Linked DNA regions of Methylorubrum extorquens. The protein of the gene in region 1 interacts with the protein of each later gene in a pairwise test. Links are inferred from orthologs where the notes say so. Each region holds a gene or a part of one and is shown in the gene's direction. Other genes may lie near its edges.

Region 1 (4,354 bases):
GCGGGCGTGGCCTCGGCGTTTTGCCTCGGCCGGGTCGGCCACCGCGACGAGAAAACTCGTCGCCAGGAGCAGCACGGCGACAGCGCGGGACCCCGTGGTGGGCCGGCCTTCTACGCGACGCATCTCGAAACCTTCGCCTCGACAGTCGGACGTTCAAGCCCGGCTGGCACCCTTCACGGACGCCGCCATCGGGTCCGCAATCTCTGTCGAAGACGGTAGGATGAACGCGGTTACGCGGCCGTTAATGCCGGGCGATGCGTGTGCGAGATCGTCCTTTCGCCACAGGGGTTAAGCCGATGTTGACGAGTCCGGCCCGGCGCGCCCGGTCAGGGCAACTTCCGGTCCGCCATGCGGCGTTTCGTCTTCGGAGCCGAGAGCGGGCTGCGCCGGTTCGTGCGCGTGGGCGTGGGACCATCCACGTGCTCATCCGCGCGTTCAATCGCGGCGGACAGTTTCACGCACCTCACTGGCGCAGTCGCTGATCGGCCTATAGATTGCCTGTCGAGTGCCGCGTCCCTCACTGGGACACCGGCGCCGAAGGCTGCCAGACCAAGGTCGCTTCGATTCAGATGTCTTCTAAGCTGATCCAGGACAACGTGAAGGAGGCGGGTCGGGGACGGGTTCCGGTGCGTGCGGCCTCGACCCCGCGCAGCCCCGGCGACGACGACCGTTCGGGCACTGCCATCATCACCCGCACCAAGCCGCGCGCGAAACGGCCGAGCCTGTACCGCGTGCTGCTGCTCAACGACGACTACACGCCTCAGGAATTCGTCGTGCACATCCTGGAGCGGTTCTTCAACAAGAACCACGACGACGCCTACCGGATCATGATGCACGTCCACCACAATGGCGTGGGGGAGTGCGGCGTGTTCACCTACGAGGTCGCGGAAACGAAAGTGACGCAGGTGATGGATTTCGCCCGCAAGCACCAACATCCGCTTCAGTGCGTTATGGAAAAGAAATAGGCATCCAGCGAAGGCCAGAGCATTGCCCAGCTTCTCACGTAGCCTCGAGCAAGCCCTCCACCGCGCCCTGGCCCTGGCCGGAGAGCGCCGCCACGAATACGCGACCCTCGAACATCTCCTGCTCGCCCTCGTCGACGATCAGGATGCCGCCGCGGTGATGCGAGCCTGCAACGTCGAGATCGACGTGCTGCGCCGAAACCTTGTCGAGTACGTCGACACCGAACTCTCGAACCTCACGGGCGACGGGCGCCAGGACGCGAAGCCGACCGCCGGCTTCCAGCGCGTGATCCAACGCGCGGTGATCCACGTACAGTCCTCGGGCCGCGAGGAGGTGACCGGGGCCAACGTGCTCGTCGCGATCTTCGCCGAGCGCGAGAGCCACGCCGCTTACTTCCTGCAAGAGCAGGACATGACCCGCTACGACGCGGTGAACTACATCAGCCACGGCATCGCCAAGCGGCCGGGCGCCTCCGAGGCCAAGCCCGTGCGCGGTGCCGAGGAGGAGGCCGCGTCCGAGCGTCCCGGCGGCGAGGAGACCGAAGCGAGGCCCAAGAAGAAGGGCGATGCGCTCGACGCCTACTGCGTCAACCTCAACAAGAAGGCCCGCGACGGCAAGATCGACCCGCTGATCGGCCGCCATTCCGAGGTCGAGCGCACGATCCAGGTGCTCTGCCGCCGCCAGAAGAACAACCCGCTGCTGGTGGGCGACCCCGGCGTCGGCAAGACCGCGATCGCCGAAGGTCTTGCGCGCAAGATCATCCAGCACGAGGTGCCGGAAGTCCTGGCCGATGCGACGGTGTTCTCCCTCGACATGGGCACGCTGCTCGCCGGCACCCGCTACCGCGGCGACTTCGAGGAGCGCCTCAAGCAGGTGATGAAGGAAATCGAGGCGCACCCCAACGCCATCATGTTCATCGACGAGATCCACACCGTGATCGGTGCGGGTGCCACGTCGGGCGGCGCGATGGATGCTTCGAACCTTCTGAAGCCGGCGCTCGCCTCCGGCGCGCTGCGCTGCATCGGCTCGACCACCTACAAGGAGTACCGCCAGTACTTCGAGAAGGACCGCGCCCTCGTGCGCCGGTTTCAGAAGATCGATGTCAACGAGCCGTCGATCCCGGATACGATCGAAATCCTCAAGGGCCTCAAGCCGTATTTCGAGGAGTTCCACAAGCTCAAATACACCACCGAGGCCGTGAAGGCGGCGGTGGAGCTGTCGGCGCGCTACATCAACGACCGCAAGCTGCCCGACAAGGCGATCGACGTGATCGACGAGACCGGCGCATCGCAGATGCTGGTGCCGGAGGCGCGCCGGAAGCGCACCATCGGCGTCAAGGAGATCGAGACCACCATCGCCACGATGGCGCGCATCCCGCCCAAGACCGTGTCGAAGGACGACGCGGTGGTTCTCAAGAACCTTACCGAGAACCTGAAGCGGGTCGTCTACGGCCAGACCAACGCCATCGAGGCGCTGACCTCGGCGATCAAGCTGGCCCGCGCCGGCCTGCGCGATCCCGACAAGCCGATCGGCTCCTACCTGTTCGCCGGCCCGACCGGCGTCGGCAAGACGGAAGCGGCCAAGCAGCTCGCGGCCTCGCTCGGCGTCGAGATGCTGCGGTTCGACATGTCGGAGTACATGGAGCGCCATACCGTCTCGCGGCTGATCGGTGCGCCGCCCGGCTATGTCGGCTTCGATCAGGGCGGCTTGCTCACCGACGGGATCGACCAGCACCCGCACTGCGTGCTCCTGCTCGACGAGATCGAGAAGGCGCATCCGGACCTGTTCAACATCCTCCTGCAGGTGATGGATCACGGCAAGCTGACCGACCACAACGGCAAGCAGGTCGATTTCCGCAACGTCATCATCATCATGACGTCGAATGCAGGCGCCTCCGACATGGCGCGCTCCGCCTACGGCTTCACGCAGACGAAGCGCACCGGTGACGACGTGGAAGCGATCAACCGGCTCTTCGCGCCGGAATTCCGCAACCGCCTCGATGCGATCATCTCGTTCGGCCACCTGCCGAAGGAGGTCGTTGCCAAGGTCGTCGACAAGTTCGTGCTCCAGCTCGAAGCGCAGCTTGCCGACCGCAACGTCACCATCGAACTCTCGGACGAGGCCCGCGACTGGCTCGTGGAGAACGGCTACGACGACGCGATGGGCGCTCGCCCCATGGCCCGTCTGATCCAGTCCACGATCAAGACGCCGCTCGCCGACGAGGTGCTGTTCGGCCGCCTCAAGGACGGCGGCGCCGTCAAGGTCGTTCTGAAGAAGCCGGAGACCGAGGACGGCAAGGACAAGGCCGAGCTCGCCTTCGAGTTCCCCGCCGGTCCCGTCACGCCCAAGCCCGAGACGGACGTCGCCAACGCGGCCAAGCGCAAGCGCTCGAAGCCGCGCTCGGCCCCGCGGAAGAAGACACCCAAGCGTGACGGTGGTCCGTCCGGGGGTGGTTCTTCCGGAGGCGGCTCTGTCCGCACCGTGCCGAAGGTGCCGCTCAAGGTCTGAGGGCACGGGGTCGCTCACCCGCAAGAGTGAGCGACCTTCGAAGCCGGCGCGGGTTGCGTTCCTGCGCCGGCTCCCGGATATGGGCGGCGCCGTTCTCCGTCGGAGAACCCGGCATCGGCCAGCAATGGGGGTCACATGACGAGCGACGCGCAGGAGGGTCCCCTCACGCCTGTCGCGCCACAGCCGGCTCCGGCCCGGCCGAAGCCGCTGACATCCCGCGAGAGACGCCGCCGCCGCCGCAAGGCCCGTCACCGCGGCGAGGAGATCCTTGGCTGGATCCTGGTGCCGGTGATCCTGTTCGGCCTCTTCTGGGGCGTGAACGCGGTGCTTGAGGCGATGGGCACCAGCCCCGGCGTGGTGTGGGATCAACTCATGCAGGTGAAGGCCGCGCTCGAGAAGAAGATGTAGCGCGGCCCGCCTGTCTTCTACTCTGCCGCCGCCTTACTCAGTCCGATCCGCCGCCAGATCGTGCTGAGAGCGTCCACGAGGTGGTCGATGTCGGCGTTGGAATGCAGCGGCGAGGGCGTGATGCGCAGGCGCTCCGTCCCGCGCGGTACGGTCGGATAGTTGATCGGCTGCACGTAGATGCCGAACTCGTCGAGCAGGGCATCGCTGATCGCCTTGCACAGCACGGGGTCGCAGACCATCACCGGTACGATGTGGCTGCGGTTGGCCAAAGTCGGGATGCCGGCCGCGTCCAGCGCCTGCCTCACCCGCGCCACCCGCTCCTGATGCCGCGCCCGCTCCACGGTGCTGGCCTTGAGATGGCGAATGCTGGCCGCGGCGCCGGCGGCGACCGCGGGCGGCAGCGAGGTCGTGAAGATGAAGCCCGAGGCGAAGCTGCGCACGAAGTCGCAGAGCTGGTTCGAGCCGGTGATGTAGC
Region 2 (4,570 bases), 1.6 Mb from region 1 along the record:
AACAGGTCATCAAGCTCACGTTCGGGGCCTTCGTCGGCATGGCTTCGATTCCGATCGCGGCGCGCGCCCGGGCGAGCGTCGTGGGGCGGATGCGCCTGTGCATGCTGGCGCTCGATCCCGCGGCGGCGGGTGCGTTCAACTTGGAGCGCAATGCTCAGGTCACGGCCTACGATTGCGCCCTCTACTCGAACTCCGTCAGCCGCTCGGGAATGGTCGGTCGCGACGGCGCGCTCGCCCGGGCGCAGACGATCTGCTCCGCGGGAGGCTTCAAGGACGACCGGGCGAACTTCACGCCCAACCCGCAGACGAGCTGTCCCGTCATCGAGGATCCGCTCCGCAACCGGCCGGCCCCGCCGGTCGGGAGTTGTATAAACCTGCCGGATATCCTCCGCCTTGCCGATGTGCTGACCGGCAAGAGCAAGGGCAGCAACGCCATCGCGGAGACGACCACCCTCGATCCCGGCACCTATTGCGGCGGCTTGCACATCACGAAGAATGCCGTCGTCACACTGCGGCCGGGCATCTACGTCATGAAGGACGGCCCGCTCATCGTCGACAAGAAGGCGACGATGACGGGCAAGGATGTCGGCTTCTACTTCATCGGAAACAACAGCGGCCTTCTCTTCGACAAGAAGACGACCGTCGATCTGTCGGCGCCGACGACGGGTGCGATGGCGGGCCTCCTGATGGCGGAGGATCCCTCCGTTACCCTGTCGATCGATCCGGTGCGGGCCGCCGAGACGCTTCTCGGCGACATCATCGCGCCGACCCCCCCTCCGCTCGGCGCAAGCAAGCCGATGCGGACCTACCGCATCATCAGCGACAACACCCGCACCATGCTCGGGACCATCTACCTGCCGGCCGGCCGCCTCGTGATCGACTCGCAGCGGCCCGTGGCGGATCTCTCCGCCTATACCGTCGTCGTGGCCCAGCAGATCAATCTCTACGAGGGTCCGAACCTCTTCCTCAACGCGGACTACAACCGTTCGAGCGTCCCGATCCCCAAGGGGGTCGGCCCGATCTCGGGGCGGCTCGTCATCAGCCAGTAACCATCGCGATCCGTGCCGGGGTACCGATCCGCCCCGTCGCGCGACCTTTGCCGCGAGATATAGCCCGTGCGTGCGCCCCTCTCGAACCCGATCCGCTCGCTGTCCGGGCGGCTGGCCATGGCGGTGGCCAGTGCGGTCGCCATCGCGCTGCTGCTCCTGACCGGTCTATCGACCTGGCGCGAGGTCGAGCGCTACGCCGCGGCCAAGCGGGACCTTCTTCGGATGACGGCGCAAATCCTGGCCGCGAGCGCCGCGCAGGCGACCGCCCAGGGCGACGAGGCGGCGGCACAGAGCACCCTGCGGGCGATCGCCCACGGGGAGGCCCTGGTCTACGCGTCGGTCGAGCGGGGTGACGGGGACATCCTCGCCGAGCAGGGCATCGGATTGCGCCTCTCGAACGACATCGATCTCGATGGGGGCTCCGTCTCGCCTCTCGATCTCATGACGACGCGGACGCTGCGCGTCTCGGTTCCGATCCTGGAGAACGCCCGCCCCATCGGCCGCGTCGTCCTGGTCTCGGACAACCGCGATTTGGCCGAGCGCGTCACGGAGGTCGGCCTCACCGCGGGGTTCGCCGGGCTGCTCGCCCTGGCGCTCGGGCTTGCGGTCTCGATGGGCCTGCAGCGCAGCGTCACCCGGCCGCTGGCGGCTCTGGCCCGGACCATGGACGGGGTGCGCCTCGGCCACGACTATTCCCGGCGCGCGGAGGCCGGCAGCGGCGAGGTCGGCGCGCTGGCCGAGAGCTTCAACGACCTCTTGCGGGCGGTGAACGAGCGCGACCGGGCGATCGCGCGCTACAATGCGGGCCTGGAAGAAGAGATCCGGCTGCGGACCCACGACCTGATCGAGGCCAAGCAATCCGCCGACGAGGCCAACGCGGCCAAGTCCGTGTTCCTCGCCACCATGAGCCACGAGATCCGCACGCCGATGAACGGCATGCTGGTGATGGCGGAACTCCTGGCCTCGGCCGATCTGCCGCCGCGCCAGCAACGCTACGCCAAGGTCATCGCGCGCTCCGGCCAATCCCTGCTGGCCATCATCAACGACATCCTCGATTTCGCGAAGGTGGAGGCCGGCCGCCTGGAGGTGGAACGGATCCCGCTGAGCCCGCGCGACGTCGCCGACACCGTCGTCACCCTGTTCGCCGAGCGGGCCCGGTCGGCGGGGCTCGATCTGGCGGCGCAGATCGACGGCGACGTGCCGCGCGCCTTCCTCGGCGATCCGGTGCGCCTCGGTCAGGTGCTCGGCAACTTCGTCTCGAACGCGCTCAAATTTACTGCCGCCGGCCATGTCCTGGTGCGGATGGAAATGGAGCAGGAGGCGTCCGGGCCGGTCCTGCGCATCGCCGTGTCCGACACCGGCATCGGCATCCCGCAGGACCGGCTGTCGGGGATCTTCACCGCCTTCACCCAGGCCGACCAGTCGATCGCGCGCCGGTTCGGCGGCACCGGGCTCGGGCTGTCGATCGCCGAGCGCCTGATCGTCGCCATGGGCGGCCGCGTCGGCGTCGAGAGCCGCATCGGCGAGGGCTCGACGTTCTGGGCGCGCATCCCAGTCGAGGGCGCGGAGGGCGCCGAGCCTGCCCTCCGCCGCGCACCCGCTTTGCCCACCGCTGTCCGCCTCGGTGCGCTCGGCGGTGCGACGCGCGCGGCGCTCACGGCCGATCTTCAGGCCGCGGGCTTCCACCCCGTCGAATCCGGGGAGGGTCACTGGATCGTCGATGCGGCCGAGCTTCTGGCGAGCGGTCGCCGCCCGGAAGGTGCCGGCCGGGTCATCGCCCTGGTGCCGATCGGCGACGCCTCCGGGCCCGAACTCATGCGAGCGGGCTTTGCCGACGCCGTGCTGCGCCGTCCCCTCGCCCAGGCCGAGTGGCGCCCGCTGCTGGCCGCCCTCACAGAGGGCACGACCCTCGCTATCGAGGCCCCGTCAGCCGACGAGAGCGCTGCGGCCGCCCTGCCCTCCTTTCCCGGCGCGCGGGTGCTGCTCGCCGACGACAGCGCCGTCAACCGCGAGGTTGCGTCCGAAGCGCTCGGCCGCTTCGGCATCCACGACATCGTCTGCGTCGAGGATGGCGGGGCCGCGGTGGAGGCGGCCGCCGCGAACCGCTTCGATCTCGTGCTGATGGATGGCAGCATGCCCGTGCTGGACGGGTTCAGCGCGGCCGTCGCCATTCGCGCCCGGGAGGTGCGGGACGGGGCGGACCGCGTGCCGATCGTGGCCCTGACCGCGCATGTCGTCGGCGACGGCGCCGAATCCTGGCAGGCGGCGGGGATGGACGGCATGCTCGCCAAGCCGTTCACGCTGGCGCAGCTCGGCGGCCTGCTGGCGCGGCATCTCGCGGCCGCCCCCTGCCGCGATCCGGCTGAGATCGTGACGTCGGAGGCGCAGGCGCCGAGGATTTCGGACGATGTGCTGCTCGACGAACAGACGATCGCCAATTTGGAAGAGCTCGGCGACCGCGACTTCCTCGCGCGCATCCTCCGGCTCTACATCGCCCAGGCGCCTCAGGCGCTCTTGGAGCTCGAAACCGCCCTCGCCCGCGGCGACGCCCCGGCCGTGTCCCGCGCCGCCCACGGCCTCAAGTCGATGAGCGCCAATATCGGTGCGGCGCAGGTGAAGGATCGCGCGGGCGCCATCGAGCGCATGGCGCGCGACGGCGACCTGACCCGCCTCGCCGACACGGCGTCCGGCCTGGACGGACTGCTCACCCGCACCGTCAGCGCACTCCACCTCCGTCTCGACGTGCCCACCGGGAGCGCCGAGGGCGAACAGAGCGAGATGGCTCACGCGATCGGCGGGCGGCGCGAAGCTGGCTGAGGGGCGGATGAGCCGGCGACGGACGAGGGCATCGTCCCGAAAGGTCGCCACCGGCTTTCGGAAAGGATGATGCAAGAACACAGGCCTCGAGCATCGTCATGGATGTCGGATCCAGGACGATGCTCACGGCGTCACGCCGATGCCGTGTCCGGTCCCCGGCGGGCCGGACGCCGCCGCGACGGGCCGGGCTGGCGAAGCGCCGTATCAGGCGGCCGCGGATGCGGTGTCGCGGCCGAGATCGAGGAAGGTCTGGACTCCCGCCCAGCGGCTCAGGAATGCCTCGACGATGGCCGGGTCGAAGTGGGAGCCGGCGTTCTCTTGCAGAAAGTCCCGCGCACGCTCCGGTGACCAGGCCTGCTTGTAGGGACGCTGGGTCGTCAGCGCGTCGAAGACGTCGGCCACTGCGACGATGCGGCCGGACAGGGGGATGGCCTCGCCCTTTAGGCGATACGGGTAGCCGGTCCCGTCCCAGCGCTCGTGGTGGCTTCCCGCGATTTCGGCGGCAAGCCGCATGACCGGCGAGTCGCTGCCGCCCAGGATGCGCCGTCCCCGGTCGGCGTGCTGCTCCATCTCCCGGCGCTCCTCGGGAGAGAGCGCACCCGGCTTGAGCAGGATCGCGTCCGGCACGGCGATCTTGCCGACGTCGTGCATGGTCGCGGCCAGACAGAGCTGCCGGGCATCGGAGGGGGACATCCGCATCGCCT

The links.
Region 2: the proteins of clpA (region 1) and J2W78_RS11630 interact in binary tests that used the Escherichia coli proteins (3 or more experiments, as listed by UniProt). The link is inferred for Methylorubrum extorquens from one-to-one orthologs.

The regions. Positions count from the first base shown.
Region 1 is NZ_JALJXF010000001.1:877,539-881,892, reverse strand. Bases 684-3,729 are described here. They hold clpA (ATP-dependent Clp protease ATP-binding subunit ClpA), read left to right. Parts: upstream 684-987; coding sequence 988-3,471; downstream 3,472-3,729. Other genes in these bases: J2W78_RS04240 (hypothetical protein), read left to right, coding at 3,607-3,729; clpS (ATP-dependent Clp protease adapter ClpS), read left to right, coding at 684-965. Outside these bases: J2W78_RS04255 (D-alanyl-D-alanine carboxypeptidase), read right to left, coding at 1-123; more of clpS, read left to right, coding at 570-683; more of J2W78_RS04240, read left to right, coding at 3,730-3,879; hemA (5-aminolevulinate synthase), read right to left, coding at 3,897-4,354. UniProt on the Escherichia coli protein: ATP-dependent specificity component of the ClpAP protease. It directs the protease to specific substrates. It has unfoldase activity. The primary function of the ClpA-ClpP complex appears to be the degradation of unfolded or abnormal proteins.
Region 2 is NZ_JALJXF010000001.1:2,459,486-2,464,055, forward strand. What follows is about bases 805-4,066. They hold J2W78_RS11630 (ATP-binding protein), read left to right. Parts: upstream 805-1,115; coding sequence 1,116-3,866; downstream 3,867-4,066. Other genes in these bases: J2W78_RS11625 (TadE/TadG family type IV pilus assembly protein), read left to right, coding at 805-1,049. Outside these bases: more of J2W78_RS11625, read left to right, coding at 1-804; J2W78_RS11635 (HD-GYP domain-containing protein), read right to left, coding at 4,071-4,570. UniProt on the Escherichia coli protein: Member of the two-component regulatory system UvrY/BarA involved in the regulation of carbon metabolism via the CsrA/CsrB regulatory system. Phosphorylates UvrY, probably via a four-step phosphorelay.